3 regions of the Enterobacter sp. LM3 genome follow, and region 3 is predicted to be linked to each of the others. Evidence: predicted binding sites of a transcription regulator. Region 3 holds the regulator's gene; each other region holds the start of a gene.
What was found. Region 3 encodes Fur, which represses iron uptake genes when iron is present. Its sites were predicted from a motif close to ATAATAATGAGAACNACTATCAA; they were not measured.
Positions count from the first base shown of each region.

Region 1: a site for Fur is predicted at 3,368-3,390, ahead of ACJ9N4_RS06815 (Nramp family divalent metal transporter). Genes of this name have one in related genera too.
Region 2: a site for Fur is predicted at 1,753-1,775, ahead of fepD (Fe(3+)-siderophore ABC transporter permease). Genes of this name have one in related genera too.

Region 1 covers NZ_JBJURN010000004.1:159,424-164,987, forward strand. Annotated here, with positions in the region: gene ipdC (indolepyruvate decarboxylase) at 1-403, opposite strand, end outside; gene mgrA (L-glyceraldehyde 3-phosphate reductase) at 588-1,586, shown strand; gene ACJ9N4_RS06810 (DUF2502 domain-containing protein) at 1,713-2,054, shown strand; gene ACJ9N4_RS06815 (Nramp family divalent metal transporter) at 2,089-3,327, opposite strand; gene ACJ9N4_RS06820 (NupC/NupG family nucleoside CNT transporter) at 3,679-4,866, shown strand; gene ACJ9N4_RS06825 (EAL domain-containing protein) at 4,911-5,564, opposite strand, start outside.
Region 2 covers NZ_JBJURN010000011.1:74,374-79,937, forward strand. Annotated here, with positions in the region: gene fepG (iron-enterobactin ABC transporter permease) at 1-733, opposite strand, end outside; gene fepD (Fe(3+)-siderophore ABC transporter permease) at 733-1,737, opposite strand; gene entS (enterobactin transporter EntS) at 1,849-3,096, shown strand; gene fepB (Fe2+-enterobactin ABC transporter substrate-binding protein) at 3,144-4,103, opposite strand; gene entC (isochorismate synthase EntC) at 4,291-5,466, shown strand; gene entE ((2,3-dihydroxybenzoyl)adenylate synthase EntE) at 5,476-5,564, shown strand, end outside.
Region 3 covers NZ_JBJURN010000001.1:424,798-430,361, forward strand. Annotated here, with positions in the region: gene fldA (flavodoxin FldA) at 1-496, shown strand, start outside; gene fur (ferric iron uptake transcriptional regulator) at 789-1,235, shown strand; gene chiQ (ChiQ/YbfN family lipoprotein) at 1,344-1,673, opposite strand; gene chiP (chitoporin ChiP) at 1,720-3,117, opposite strand; gene glnS (glutamine--tRNA ligase) at 3,567-5,234, opposite strand; gene nagE (N-acetylglucosamine-specific PTS transporter subunit IIBC) at 5,404-5,564, opposite strand, start outside.

The DNA.
Region 1 (5,564 bases), on a different contig from region 3:
CAGTGATAGGCTCGCTCATATGATAAAAGTGGCGGAACTCACCATCACCTAACGTATGGTGCAATAACTCCCCTCTTTGCTGTGACGCCATACCCGGCGCACCGACAATGTGTAACACCGGAACATATTCGGCAAAGCTGCCTGCGATGCCATTCATGGCACTTAATTCTCCGACACCGAACGTCGTCAGCAGCGCGGAAAAGCCTTTACATCGGGCATAGCCGTCGGCAGCGTATGCTGCGTTCAGCTCATTTGCACAGCCCACCCAACAGATATCCGGGCTGGCTATCACGTGGTCGAGAAACTGCAGGTTATAGTCGCCCGGCACGCCAAACAGATGATCGGCACCACAATCTGTAAGACGGTCCAGCAGGTAATCGGCGACGCAGTATGGGGTACGCATGACAGGTATCCTTCTTATGTTGACCTCACTTTGAGTATTAAAGAAGCGTGATGACTGTCCAGAAATGGCAATAAGAAGGGGATGGAAAGAATGCTTTACAAAAAAGGCTGCGCTATTCTCTTTTTCTTCACGTTAGTGTAAACGCATACACTCTTTTTTCTTTTCATTGCCAGAGGTCACGAGAATGGGTTATCAGCCGGACAAAAATCGTTATCAGACAATGCAGTATCGCCGCTGCGGGCGCAGCGGACTCACGTTACCCGCCATCTCGCTTGGACTTTGGCATAATTTCGGCGACACCACGCTCATCGAAAACAGCCGTCAACTTTTACAGCGCGCCTTCGATCTTGGCATCACCCATTTTGATCTCGCCAACAACTATGGCCCACCTCCGGGTTCAGCCGAACGTAATTTTGGCCGTATTTTACAGGAAGATTTCCTGCCCTGGCGCGACGAGTTGATTGTGTCGACAAAAGCGGGTTATACCATGTGGGATGGTCCTTACGGTGACTGGGGCTCGCGCAAGTATTTGATCTCCAGCCTGGATCAGAGCCTGAAGCGCATGGGGCTGGAGTATGTCGATATCTTCTATCATCACCGTCCCGACCCGGAAACGCCGCTGCAGGAGACAATGAAAGCGCTCGATCATCTGGTGCGTCAGGGCAAAGCCCTGTATGTCGGTTTGTCCAACTATCCTGCGGATCTGGCCCGGCAGGCCATTGAGATTCTGGAGGATCTCGGTACCCCATGTCTTATCCACCAGCCGAAATATTCCATGTTTGAACGTGCGCCAGAAGACGGTTTACTGAGCGTATTACAGGAAAAAGGTGTCGGCTGTATTCCCTTCTCACCACTGGCAGGTGGTCAGTTGACCAATCGCTATCTGAATGGCATTCCAGCAGACTCACGTGCAGCCAGCGGTAGCAAGTTCCTGAATCCTGAACAGATCACCGAAGAGAAGCTGGAAAAGGTTCGTAAGCTGAACACGCTGGCTGAAAGCCGCGGTCAAAAGCTATCGCAGATGGCGCTGGCCTGGGTATTACGCCATGACGCCGTGACCTCCGTGCTAATTGGTGCCAGTAAAACGGCGCAGATTGATGACGCCGTTGGCATGCTGGAAAATCGCCACTTTTCAGCAGATGAACTCGCCGCCATTGAAGTAATTCTGAACAGCTCAAAATAAAACCACTTTTAGCAAAAAGTGCTCTCATTCATGAATTAGGAATTGAGGTGATGAAACGAGGCTTTACCAACTCGTAAAATTACGTTAACAGGCCGCACAGCGGCCCCGATCGTGAAGGAGAAAAGTATGTTCAGGTCACTGATTCTTGCAGCGGTGTTACTGGCTTCAGCCCCGCTGGTCGCCAATGCCGGCGAAATCACCCTGTTGCCATCAATTAAATTACAAATTGGCGATCGTGACGACTACGGCAGATACTGGGACGGTGGCTACTGGCGCGACCGTGACTACTGGCACCGTCATTATGAATGGCGTGATGACCGCTGGTGGAAACATGATAACGGTCGCCATCGCGGCTGGTATAAAAACAACGCGTATGAGCGTGGTTACCGTGAAGGCTGGGACGATCGTAGTGACCGTCGTGGCGACTGGGGTGGCGGCAGAGGTCACGGACACGGTCATCACCACTAACAGCAAAAAGGAGCCTTTCGGCTCCTTTTTCTTTTTAGAGTCCTAACGCTGTACCAACCAACAACCACATGTTCAGCGCCACCACCACCACCACGATAGCCCACCCGGCTCTTTTCACCAGTGTCGTGTTAACCAGATCGCCCATCAGAGATTTGTCGCTGGTAAACATCAGCAGCGGTACCAGCGCCAGTGCAATACCAAAACTCAGCAGCACCTGGCTCATCACCAGTATCCGGGTCGGATCAAGTCCCATCAGAATCACGATGAATGAGGGCAGCATGGTGACGGAGCGACGTATCCACAGTGGAATATGGAAACGCACGAAACCCTGCATGACAACCTGCCCTGCCAGCGTCCCCACGACCGTGGAAGAGAGGCCAGCCGCCACCAGGCTCAGGCCAAATATCGTCGCGGCAGCATGGCTCAGTAACGGCTCCAGCGTCAGGTAGGCCTGATCGAGATCGGCAATACCCGTGTGTCCGTTAAAGTGGAAAGCGGCGGCAGCGGTTGCCATCATCGCCAGGTTTACAAAACCGGCAATGGTCATGGCAATAGCCACATCCCATTTAGTTGCCGAGTAACGTTGTTGACGCGTCCCACCGTGCAGATGCTGCGTGAGGGAAGAGTGAAGGTAAATAACATGCGGCATGATGGTCGCCCCCAGCACCCCGGCGGCCAGGAACACGGCTTCAGAGGTTGGCAGGCTCGGGATCACCATCCCTTTACTGAGCTGCGCCAGGTCTGGCTGCGAGAAAATCAGCTCGACGATATACGCCGCAGCAACAAACAACAGCAGTCCGCCGATAACTTTTTCCAGCGGTTTTTGCCCCCGACGCTGTAGCATCAGAATAAGGAAGGTGGCGATCCCGGTCAGCACGGCCCCTTGCAACAGCGACACCCCGAGGATCAGCTTAAAACCGATAGCCGCCCCGATAAATTCAGCGAGGTCAGTTGCCATTGCGATGATTTCGGCCTGGATCCAGTACAGCCATACTGCCGGACGAGGATAATGGTCACGGATTTGCTCCGCCAGGTTTTTCCCCGTGGCAATCCCCAGCTTTGCCGAGAGCATCTGAATCAGCATTGCCATCAGGTTAGCCCAGACAACCACCCACAGCAGCTTATAGCCGAAGCTGGCCCCGGCCTGAATGTTGGTCGCAAAATTACCCGGATCGATGTAACCAATAGCAGCAATGAACGCGGGTCCCATTAATGCGAACCGCAACTTGCGCGTTGCTCTGCCACTGCTACCCTCTACGCGACTGTTTGTCATTTCTGCCTCTGGAAATATAGCCTTTGCTATGTTTAATGCTATCAAAATGAGAATGATTATCAAGATCATTTGGAAAGTTTATAGTGATTTCTCTGATAGCATTGAACGATAGATGGGGCAGGTACGCTGGAGCGATCGTACAGAAAATGAAATCGCACAGTCTTTGGTGAAGACTAGCACACAAACTTAACTTTTCACTCATTTACCTAACATAACAAAAATGTCTTGTTGATCACTATTTTTGAGACTCATCACAGGATGTGACTATAGTGTGGCTTTGATCTCGTTTTCTTTACGCTTGTTACATAGAATGTGCATGAAAATTAAACCTGCCTCATATTTGGAGCAAATATGGACCGCGTCCTTCATTTTGTACTGGCACTTGTTGTCGTTACTGCGCTTGCGTTACTGGTCAGTCATGACCGGAAAAAAATCCGCATCCGCTTTGTTGTTCAGCTTCTCGTTATTGAAGTTTTACTCGCGTGGTTCTTCCTGAACTCCAACGTGGGGCTCGGCTTCGTGAAAGGCTTCTCCGAAATGTTCGAAAAACTGCTCGGATTCGCCAACGAAGGGACTAACTTTGTCTTCGGTAAAATGAATGACGATGGCCTGGCATTCTTCTTCCTGAAAGTGCTGTGCCCTATCGTTTTCATCTCCGCGCTTATCGGTATCCTGCAACACATCCGCGTGCTGCCTGTCGTTATTCGCGCCATTGGTACCGTGCTGTCCAAAGTCAACGGTATGGGTAAACTGGAATCGTTCAACGCCGTAAGCTCACTGATCCTGGGTCAGTCTGAGAACTTCATCGCGTATAAAGACATTCTCGGTAAAATGTCCCGTAACCGTATGTACACGATGGCAGCAACAGCAATGTCCACCGTTTCCATGTCTATCGTGGGTGCGTACATGACGATGCTGGAACCGAAATACGTGGTTGCCGCGCTGGTTCTGAACATGTTCAGCACCTTTATTGTGTTGTCTCTGATCAACCCATACCGTGTTGAAGAAGGCGAAGAGAACCTGCAGATGGCAAATCTGCACGAAGGTCAGAGCTTCTTCGAAATGCTGGGTGAGTATATTCTGGCTGGTTTCAAAGTGGCGATTATCGTTGCTGCAATGCTGATCGGCTTTATTGCCCTGATTTCTGCCCTGAACGCCCTGTTCGCGGCGGTTCTGGGTATCTCCTTCCAGGGCATTCTGGGCTATATCTTCTACCCTGTTGCATGGGTAATGGGTGTTCCGGCTCACGAAGCGCTGCAGGTGGGCAGTATCATGGCAACCAAACTGGTTTCTAACGAATTCGTGGCCATGATGGATCTGCAGAAAATTGCCAGCACGCTCTCTCCACGCGCGGAAGGCATCATCTCCGTATTCCTGGTTTCCTTCGCGAACTTCTCGTCCATCGGTATTATCGCCGGTGCGATTAAAGGTCTGAACGAAGAACAGGGTAACGTTGTTTCTCGCTTCGGCCTGAAGCTGGTTTACGGCTCTACCCTGGTGAGCGTACTGTCTGCCTCTATCGCAGCACTGGTACTGTAATCAGAACAACTGACAAAAACCGGGAGCCAATGCTCCTGGTTTTTTTATGCCCGTAATTCGCTAAGCGACGTGGGCTTGCCTATCAGGTAGCCCTGCAGATAGTCCACACCAAAGCGTAGCAACATCTCCCGCTGCGCTGGTGTTTCCACATATTCGGCAACCACACAGAGCGCTTTCGTTTTCGCCAGATTGCAAATTGACTGCACGATCATGGCATCCATGCTATCGGTGCAAATATCGTTCACAAAGCAGCCGTCAATCTTAATGATGTCTGCCTGCAGACGCTTGAGGCGCTCGTAGTTGGCATACCCGGTACCGAAATCATCAATCGCAATACGGAAACCGTAATCCCGAAGTTGCTGGATATTTTTGATGCTGCTTCCTGAATTGGAAAATGCCTGCTCTTCGGTGATCTCAATAACGACAGCCTGAGGGGCAACAGCATAGCGTTCAAAGAGCGCGATTATCTCGCTGGCCACCTCTTTTTGCATCAGCGTCAGCGGCATCAGGTTGACAGAAAAACGGGTACCCGCATGCGTCGCAGGGTGTTCGTGAAGCCACACCAGTAATTTCTCCACGACGCTCAGATCGAACTGGTGGCTGAGGTTAAACTGAGCAATCAACGGGATAAAGCGATCGGGTGACAGAATCTCTCCCTCACTTTCCATACGCGTCAGAATTTCATAGTACCCGTTGCC
Region 2 (5,564 bases), on a different contig from region 3:
TCAGTAAAACGGCCACCAGCATCAGCGTCAGGCGCGAACGCTCAACGCCCACGCCGAGCGCGCAGGCGCTGTCGTCGCCCATCTCCAGCAGGCGCATGCGTCGCACCAGCAGGATCGCGCCAATAAACATCAGCAGGATCAGCGGCGCGGCGGGCCAGGTCTTGCTCCACGTCAGGCCGTTCAGCGAACCGGCGTACCACAGCCCGGCGGAGAGCGCGGTTTCCAGCGAAGCCTGCAGTAGTAGCCAGGTGTTGAAGGCCATCAGCATGGCGCGCACGCCGATACCGATAATGATCAGGCGGAAGGTGTCGATACCATTTCGCCACGCGAGCGCCCAGATGAGCAGGGAGGTCAAAATGCCGCCAGCCATCGCCGTAACGGTAATGGCCGTCAGGTGCTGACCAAACAGCACCATCGCCACCAGCACACCGCTCCATGCGCCGGTATTGAGGCCCATCACGTCCGGGCTGCCCAACGGGTTACGCATCAGCGACTGGAATATCGCACCACTGACGCCAAGCGCCGCGCCCACCAGAATGGCCATCGCCACGCGCGGCAGCCGCCATTCGGTGACCACCATCGTGATATTGCGTGGCGCACTGCCGAGCAGCGCGTGAAAGACCTGGGTAAAATCGAGCATCACCGCGCCGCTGCGCAGGCTCCAGACCGCCAGCAGTACAATGGCGAACGCCAGCAGGGAGACGCTGGTGACTAAACGACGGGATGGAGCCATCATGTGCCACCTCCGCGTTTACGCCGTACGAGGAAAATCAACACAGGGGCACCGATAAAGGCGCTGACCACCGAAACGCGCAATTCACCGGGAACCAAAAGACGACCGAGAATATCGGCAAACAGCAACAGAGCAGGCGTGGCAAGCAGCGTAACGGGCAAAGACCAGCGGTGATCTGCCCCCACCAGCCAGCGCGCCATATGCGGCATCATCAGACCGATAAAGGCAATCGGGCCGACCACGGCGGTTGCACTGCCGCACAGAATGGTGATCGTCAGTAAACCTGTTAACTGCGTGCGCGCCACGCGGTTACCGAGTGCGGTGGCTGTGTCGCTGCCGAGGCTCAGGCTGTTCAGCGCCCGGCTTAAAAACAGCGCCACGGCGGCGGCGATAATCACCGGGATCATCACCACTTTTAAGGTGTCCAGTGTGCGGATATCCAGTGAGCCGGCCTGCCAGAAACGCAACTGATCGTAGACGTCCGGGTTGAGCAGGGCGATGCCGTTGGATAACCCTTCCAGCACGGCGGCAAGCGCCACGCCTGCCAGCGTTAAGCGTACCGGACTAAGTTGTCCGCCGCCCTGGCTGCCGGTAAAGGCGACGACCAGTGAGGCTGCCAGCGCGCCGCAAAAGGCCATCATCAGCTGCTCCGACGGCGAACTAAACCCGAACAGCGCTGCGCCGAGCACAATCGCAAAGCTGGCTCCAGAGTTGACGCCGAGAATACCGGGGTCAGCCAGCGGGTTACGGGTGAGGGTTTGCATCAGGGCACCCGCCAGTCCCAGTGCGCCACCGGCCAGTAATCCGGCAAGCGTGCGGGGTAAACGGGCGTCCAGCACGATGGTGCAGTCGGCGCTCTGGCAGGTGCCGGAGAGTGCATCGACAATAACGGACGCGGGCAGCGGCTTCGCGCCAACCAGCAGACTGAGTGCAATCGCAAGGATCAACAGTAGCAATAAAACGGGCACCGCAACGGCGCGCACCGCAGAAGAGGAAAACGACATAGCAACATCCATGATTTGATAATGATAGTAATTATCGTTATCTATCTTATTTGGCTATGTTAGCATGTGCGCCCATGAAATTGGTAGATCGTTAGACCTCAGGGCCTTGTCATGAATCAAAAATCCTGGCTGATCAACCTCAGCCTGCTTAAAACGCATCCGGCGTATCGCGCTGTTTTTATCGCCCGTTTTATCTCCATTTTATCCCTCGGCCTGCTCGGCGTGGCCGTGCCGGTACAGATCCAGACCCTGACTCACTCCAGCTGGCTGGTGGGGTTATCCGTTACGTTAACGGGTGGGGCGATGTTTATCGGTCTGATGATTGGCGGCGTGCTGGCGGACAGGTACGAACGTAAAAAACTCATCCTGCTGGCGCGGGGTACCTGCGGCGTGGGGTTTGTCGGGTTGTGTCTGAACGCCATGTTGCCGGAGCCATCATTAATGGCGATTTATGCCCTGGGGTTGTGGGATGGCTTTTTCGCATCGTTAGGCGTGACGGCGCTGCTGGCGGCTACGCCTGCGCTGGTGGGGCGTGAAAACCTGATGCAGGCGGGAGCGATTACGATGCTCACCGTGCGCCTGGGATCGGTGATTTCACCGATGGTCGGTGGTTTATTGCTGGCAACCGGCGACGTGGCGTGGAACTACGGGCTGGCGGCGGCGGGAACCTTTATCACCACGCTCACGTTGCTGCGCTTACCGCTTCTGCCACCACCGCCGCAACAGCGCGAACATCCGCTGAAATCACTGATGGCGGCGATCCGTTTTCTGTTCAGCAACCCGCTGATTGGCGGCATTGCGTTGCTGGGTGGTTTGCTGACGATGGCGAGCGCCGTGCGCGTGCTCTATCCGGCGCTGGCGGGTGAGTGGCAGATGAGCGCCCCGCAGATTGGCGTGTTATATGCGGCAATCCCACTTGGCGCGGCGTGCGGCGCGCTCACCAGCGGTAAGCTGGCACAGAGTGCGCGTCCGGGGTTGATTATGCTGGTGGCGACGCTGGCCTCGTTTATCGCTATTGGCTTCTTCAGCCTGATGCCGGTGTGGGCGCTGGGCGTGCTCTGCCTGGCAATCTTTGGCTGGCTGAGTGCGATCAGTTCATTGTTGCAATACACCCTGATCCAGACCCAGACGCCGGAAGGGATGCTGGGGCGCATTAACGGTCTGTGGACGGCGCAGAACGTGACGGGTGATGCCATCGGCGCGGCGATCCTCGGCGGGCTGGGCGCGATGATGACGCCGGTGGCGTCAGCGAGCAGCAGTGGGTTTGCGCTGGCGGTTGTCGGGGGGATTTTGTTGCTGGTGTTGGCGGAGCTGCGACGGTTCAGGCAGGAAGTTGTGTTGAACGACAGTGCGGCCTGATGCCTTCATTCCCGTCCTCTCCCACAGGGAGAGGACGGGTTAATGCCCTACTTAAACAACGAATCCAGTCTGTCTAATACCCGCATCGCGCTGTAATAATCCAGGCGGAATGTCTCCGTTCCCAATGCCCAGACGCGCTTGTTCTGCACCGCAGGCAGGTGTGCCAGCAGCGGGTTGGCGTAAATTGCGTCCACATCCTTTTGGTCACCGGCAAACAGGAACAACCCTTCACCGTTCAGACCCGTCGCCAGGTTTTCGCCACCCAACTGGATGATGTCGTGGCGTTGGCCCTGGCTTTTGGAGGTATGTAACCCGGCGGGCAGCTCAGCCAGCGTAAAGCCCAGCTGGTGGAGCAACTGACCCTGTGCAGATTCCGTCGTCCACAGGTTGGCGCTGTGCGCGGCGGCGGTGTAGACAATGGCGTTGACCGGCTGCGGTGGCAGCGTCATTTGCTGCTTCACCCGGGCGAGTTGCTTATCAAATTCCGCAATGCGTTCTGCGGCCTGTTTTTCCTGGCCGGTAATTGTACCCAGCTGTGTTAACAGTGCCTGCCAGCTTTTGTCGTCGTAATTGATAACCAGAACAGGTGCGATGGCGGAAAGCTGATCGTACAGCGCCAGTGCGGAATCTCCGCCGGTGGCGCTGATTAAAATCAGGTCCGGCATCCGGGCAGCGACGGCCTCGGCGCTCGGCTCACCAATATACAGCCGTGCAAGCTTGCGCTGTTTCGCAATATCACCCCACTGGCGCAGGAAGCCCTGTGCATCCGCCACGCGGTTATTTGGCGTTGTGGCTCCGCTGGCGATGACGGGGGCATCGATTGCCAGCAGGGAGCCGGTTAAGGTCACGCTGGTGGAGACAATGCGCAGCGGTTTGCTTTTCATGGTGTGCGTACCGTGGCTGTCAGTCACCTGACGAGGCCAGTCGGCGGCGGTCGCTGAGGTTAGTCCTAAAACAAAAAGTCCGGTTAAAAGCAGGGCATTACGACAAATAGCGGGCAGTTTCACAAAGCGGCATCCTGTTTTTTATGAAGTTAATGATTCTCATTTTCACGATTGCAGCGAAGGGATGCAAGCGATAGTCGCACAAGTTGTTCTCTCTGTGGTTGACACCAGGACACTCTGCGATTAGGTTAGCCATCGAAAATATAAATGATAATCATTATTACTGCCTTTATCATTTCAGGAGGATGATATGGATACGTCCCTGGCTGAGGAAGTTCAGCACACCGCGACCACGCTGCAATCAGACAGCTTTTTCTTTATGTCGCCTTATCGCAGTTTTACCACGTCAGGTTGTTTTGCCCGTTTCTCCGAATCCGCCGTTGGCGGCGACGATCCGGCTGGCAATTTCCAGCAAAAATTAGCCCAGGCTTTCCGGAACGCGAAAGCCAGCGGCATTGCCCATCCTGTCATGGTGGGCGCTATTCCATTCGATACCCGCAAACCGTCGTCACTGTTTATTCCGCAAAGCTGGCAGACATTCTCTCGCCCGGCGCGTCAGCAGTCCGCCCGCTATTTCTCCGGCGCGCAGGCGCTGAATGTGGCAACACGGGCTGAGATCCCTCCGCAGTTGGTTTTCGAAGAGATGGTGGCACGTGCGGCGGCGCTTACCGCCACGCCGCAGGTGAACAAAGTGGTGTTGTCGCGCCTGATTGAGATTGCGACTGACGAGAAGATTGATAGCAGCGCCTTGCTGGAACGGCTGATTGCGCAGAACCCGGCCAGCTTTAATTTCCACGTGCCGCTGGAAGATGGCGGTGTGTTGCTCGGTGCAAGCCCGGAGCTACTGTTGCGCAAAGAGGGCGCGCGCTTTAGCTCGCTGCCACTGGCAGGCTCCGCACGCCGTCAGCCGGATGACATGCTGGATCGCGAAGCGGGCAACAAGCTGCTGGCGTCAGAAAAAGACCGTCACGAGCATGACCTGGTCACGCAGGCGATGAAAGCCATTCTGGAGCCGCGCAGCCATCATCTGAGCATGCCAGCTTCACCGCAGCTCATCACCACGCCGACGTTGTGGCATCTGGCAACACCGGTGGAAGGGGATGCGCGGGAAAACGAAAACGCGCTGACGCTGGCCTGTCTGCTGCACCCGACCCCTGCGTTGAGCGGTTTCCCTCACCAGGCAGCAAAACAGCTGATTGCCGAACTGGAACCGTTTGACCGTGAACTGTTTGGCGGCATCGTCGGCTGGTGCGACAGCGAAGGTAATGGCGAGTGGGTGGTGACCATCCGCTGCGCGCGTTTGCATGAGAAGTCCGTTCGCCTGTTTGCGGGCGCGGGTATTGTGCCAGCGTCCTCTCCGGTGGGGGAGTGGCGAGAAACCGGCGTGAAGCTCTCCACCATGCTGAATGTTTTTGGTTTGCATTAAGGAGCACTCATGACCATTCCCTTTACCCGCTGGCCTGAGGATTTTGCCCGGCGCTACCGTGAAAAAGGCTACTGGCAGGATCGGCCATTAACTCACAT
Region 3 (5,564 bases):
CGGCAATACCGAAAATATCGCAAAAAACATTCAAAAACAGCTCGGTAAAGACGTTGCCGATGTGCATGACATCGCCAAGAGCAGCAAAGAAGATCTCGAAGGTTATGACATTCTGCTGCTGGGTATCCCGACCTGGTACTATGGTGAAGCGCAGTGTGACTGGGATGATTTCTTCCCGACACTGGAAGAAGTCGACTTCAACGGCAAGCTGGTTGCACTGTTCGGCTGCGGCGATCAGGAAGATTACGCAGAATATTTCTGCGACGCGCTGGGCACCATCCGCGACATCATCGAGCCGCACGGCGCGGTAATCGTGGGTCACTGGCCAACAGCGGGCTACCACTTCGAAGCCTCTAAAGGTCTGGCGGACGACGATCACTTCGTCGGCCTGGCTATCGACGAAGATCGTCAGCCGGAACTGACTGCTGAGCGTGTTGATAAATGGGTTAAGCAGATCCGCGAAGAACTGAACCTGGACGACATTCTTAACGCCTGAGTTCTGACGTGGCGCAACTCCGGTTGCGCCCGCCAATCGGGTAAAACCGATTAAATTAATTGCTACAAACTTTTAACTTTTTCGTTCAAATCTGTACAATATTCCCCTGACAAAAAGTGGAAGCCATCGAACAAGTTTGTTGGTGATACCACGTTTTTATAAGCATACTTTGCTTGAGACTTGCAGTTTTCATTTAGGCATGGCAGTTCTATAATGAGACGCATTATCCCAAGTGCATTTTCTGTCACTTCCTTTATAGAAGTGAATCGTTTAGCAACAGGACAGATTCCGCATGACTGACAACAATACCGCATTAAAGAAGGCTGGCCTGAAAGTAACGCTTCCTCGATTAAAAATCCTTGAAGTGCTTCAGGGGCCAGACAACCACCATGTCAGCGCGGAAGACCTTTACAAGCGTCTTATCGACATGGGCGAAGAGATTGGGCTGGCCACTGTTTATCGTGTACTGAACCAGTTTGATGACGCGGGTATTGTGACCCGTCATAATTTCGAAGGCGGTAAATCTGTTTTCGAACTGACCCAACAGCAGCACCACGATCACCTGATCTGCCTTGATTGCGGTAAGGTCATTGAATTTAGCGATGATTCCATCGAAGCGCGCCAGCGTGAAATTGCCGCCCGTCATGGCATCCGCCTGACCAACCACAGCCTGTACCTGTACGGCCACTGTGCGGAAGGTGATTGCCGCGAAGACGAGCACGCGCACGACGCAAAATAAGTCTGCTTTCATACTCTGAGCCAGCCGAAAGGTTGGCTTTTTTTTGCCTGTAATCTGGCATAAAAAAAGCCCGGTAAGCGCAGTGCTACCGGGCGTCAAGACAGCTGATTATTTACTGTTATTACTGCGAATTTCTTTCCAGATCTGATCGCAACGCTTCGCCACTTCCTGATCGTTACCGGTCTTACGCGCCTGAATACAGGCCTGGTAATCCATCACGCGGACATTCTCCTGCGTCGCGAATTGCTCATGTGCTTTCTCTTTCTTCAGTACATTCAGCACGCTCTGACAGGCTTCAATTTTCTCCGGCGAACCTTCCGCCGTATTAATACAGGCGCTGTATGCCTCTTTCAGACGCGAGTCCTCTTTCGGTGCCTGAGGCTGTGCACAAGCCACCAACCCCGATGCCAGCAACGCGACGATTACGATTTTTTTCATCATGTGCAGTCTCCATCCCGGCGGGCTTAGCCCACCGGGGTGTTCATCAGAAGATTGTGAATGGGGCAATAACCATGAACTTCACGTCACGCTCATCCTGGAAGATGTTGCCGTAACCGCCCGCGTAGCTTGGGATATCAGAGTGGTTGTCATACTGGGTGAAGTGCAGCTTGAACATTGTTCCTTTTGCACGGCCATCCTGCAGGGTGTACATGGCATCCAGGCTGTAAGAGGACTCTTTCAGACGGTAGTTTGGATCGTAGTATGCGTCAGGTGTTGCCATATCGGCAGGTTTCGCATCCCAGGCGTAAGCGTAAGATGCCCCCACAGCCCAACCCGGCAGGTTCCAGTTTTTCAGATCATACATCGCGCCGAAGAACACCGCTTTTTCACCGTCGGCGTTGAAGTCTGAACGGTTATCCCACCAGATATCCAGACGACCGTTGGAGGAGGCGTAGGTTGGGGTCATACGCTGCAGGAAGTAGCCCTGCTGCCCTTCCGCCTTCACCCATGTCCCTTCCAGACGCAAATCAACCTGACCCACTTTGTAGCCGAAGGTCAGCGCCTGCAGCCACGCGGTGCCATCATAAATGTCATTGACGCCACCATTACTGACTTTATCGCGCGTACCGTAGAACTGGTAGCTGGTACTCAGCGGGCTACCCGCGATATCAAACTTATAGCTGGCTTTGGCAAAGTATTGATCGACATAACCTTGCGCCTGGCCAAAGGCCGCTTCAAGAACCAGATCGTTTTTGAAGTCGTATTTCGCACCCAGCGAGTGGAGGTAATCCACTTTGGTCTTTTTATCGTTCTGGTAGAACTTGTCCATTTCGATATGCCACGGTGCTTTATATTCGTTGGTCCACATATAGGAGAAACTCAACGCACCTGCATCACCGTAGTCAAAGTTGGCACCGGCTTCCGCCCCCTGATAAGTACCTGGCATAAAGCTCCAGTGTGGGGCTAACAGTGTTTGACCGGTTGGCTGAATATAACCACCACGCGCCCATACCGGGCCGTATTTGAATTTCGCGGCTGCTTTATACAGGCTAATACCGCTTTTATCCCCGGACCAGTCTTCATCGTACGCTTTATTGCTGGAGGAGAATGCGATTTCGTTCGGGTGGCCACTGTCACCGTTTTCCGCCATTTCAATGGCAGTGAATGCGGCAATATCCAGGCCGAACATATCGGCAGCATAACCGGACTGGAAGTCCAGGTTGGCGTTCCAGGTGGAATGAGCAAGGTTGGTTTTGTATTTGTCTTCAGTGACGTCTTTACGGTCACGTTCACGCTGCCAGTAATAAATACCGCCCGTGAGGGTAGAATCATCAACGAAACCTGCTGCCTTAGCCTCTGGTGCGACAACCAGGCCCGACATTGCTGTTACACCGGCAATAGCCAGCGCCAGCGCACTACGTTTGCCACTAAACGTACGCATAGATTATTCCTCTTTGACGAATTAAAACGCCTAAAACGGCGAAAAATAAAAATGACCTGTCGGTCAGGGGTAGTTAGAAATACCCTCGAATTAACTACCGCCTTTAGGTTATTTTTCGCGACGCGAATTATCAATGCTTTTCAGCGGGCAAAAGTCAGGATTATGACGAAGTGCACATAATTGGTAGTGATTTGTAACATTTCCATCAATGCGTGGATTTACAGGGAGAAAGAGATATTTTCAGGGGGAAAAGCCCATTATTTGCGCTTATTTTTTAGCCTTCAGATATTCCGTAAATATTCAAACTTTTTTTGAGTAAAATAAGTAGCACCTCATTGACCTCAATTTTCAGAAGGCAATATTTTAGCAACGCCTTAATGGCATGATCGTTAAATAAAAAAAACGCCGCAATTAGCGGCGTTTGTCTCTCATTGACCAGAGCAGCAATATTATTCGCCGATCTTAGCCCAGGTATCACGCAGACCCACGGTACGGTTAAATACCGGTTTTTCAGCCGTGCTGTAACGGCTGTCCAGGCAGAAATAACCTTCACGTTCGAACTGGAACGCTTTACCCGCTTCAGCCGCCTTCAGGGACGGTTCAGCATAGCCCTGCTTGATCAGCAGAGATTCCGGGTTGATGACCGCCAGGAAGTCATCTGCCGCACCAGGGTTAGGTACGCTGAACAGGCGGTCGTACAGGCGAATTTCGACCGGTAGCGCGTGTGCTGCGCTTACCCAGTGGATAACGCCTTTCACTTTACGGCCATCCGCCGGATCTTTACTCAGGGTGTCAGCATCATAAGAGCAGAAGATGGTGGTGATGTTACCTTCCGCATCTTTCTCCACGCGCTCAGCTTTAATAACGTAAGCATTACGCAGACGCACTTCTTTACCCAGCACCAGACGCTTGTACTGCTTGTTCGCTTCTTCGCGGAAGTCAGCACGATCTATCCAGATCTCACCGCTGAACGGCACGTCACGGCTTCCCATCTCCGGCTTACCCGGGTGGTTAGGCATAGAAACCAGCTCGCCCTCGCCCTGCGGGTAGTTTTCGATAACCAGTTTCACCGGGTCGATAACCGCCATTGCACGCGGAGCGTTTTCGTTCAGATCTTCACGAATGCAGGATTCCAGAGAAGCGATCTCAATGGTGTTGTCCTGTTTGGTCACGCCAATGCGTTTGCAGAACTCACGAATAGACGCAGAGGTGTAACCACGACGGCGCAGACCAGAGATGGTCGGCATACGTGGGTCATCCCAGCCTTCAACGTGTTTGTCAGTCACCAGCAGATTCAGCTTACGCTTGGACATCACGGTGTATTCCAGATTCAGACGAGAGAACTCGTACTGACGCGGATGCACAGGAATGGTGATGTTATCCAGCACCCAGTCGTACAGACGGCGGTTGTCCTGGAACTCCAGCGTACACAGTGAGTGAGTAATGCCTTCCAGCGCATCGCTGATGCAGTGGGTGAAATCGTACATCGGGTAGATGCACCATTTGTTACCGGTCTGGTGGTGTTCCGCGAACTTAATACGGTACAGCACCGGATCGCGCATCACGATGAACGGCGACGCCATATCGATTTTGGCGCGCAGACATGCTTTGCCTTCTTCGAAACCACCGGCACGCATTTTTTCAAACAGCGCCAGGTTTTCTTCAACACTGCGATCGCGGAACGGGCTATTTTTGCCCGGTGCGGTCAGCGAACCACGGTATTCACGGATTTCGTCAGCAGACAGTTCGTCAACGTACGCCAGACCTTTGTTAATCAGCTCAACCGCATAGGCAAACAGCTGATCAAAATAGTCAGAGGAGTAGCAAATGTCGCCCGACCAGTTGAAGCCCAGCCATTGCACATCGTTCTTGATGGACTCAACGTATTCGATGTCTTCTTTTACTGGGTTGGTGTCATCGAAACGCAGGTTGCACTGTCCCTGGTAGTCTTGCGCAATGCCAAAGTTCAGGCAGATAGATTTCGCATGACCAATATGCAGGTAGCCGTTCGGCTCCGGCGGGAAACGGGTATGAATTGTGGTGTGCTTACCACTGGCCAGATCTTCATCGATGATCTGACGAATAAAGTTACTCGGGCGGGCTTCAGCCTCACTCATCGTGGATTCCTCAAAGCGTAAACAACGTATAACGGCATATGATCTTATAAGCCGGACGTAGTGACAACCCTTAAAACGTCTCTGAAGAAAATAATGGGGGCATTTGCTGCAAAAAAAAGCGGCGAGGGATCCCCCCGCCGCTTAAGGCACAAACTCTACTCAGGAGCGATTACTTGCCTTTAATCTCATACAGTGGGGTTTGACCTGCAACCACCTGACCTTTCGCCTGAATCACCAGGCCGCTGAAGTCGTCGATGTTGCTGCAAACCACCGGGCTAATCATGGAGCGCGCATTGGCGTTCAGGAAGTCCAGATCCATTTCCAGAATCG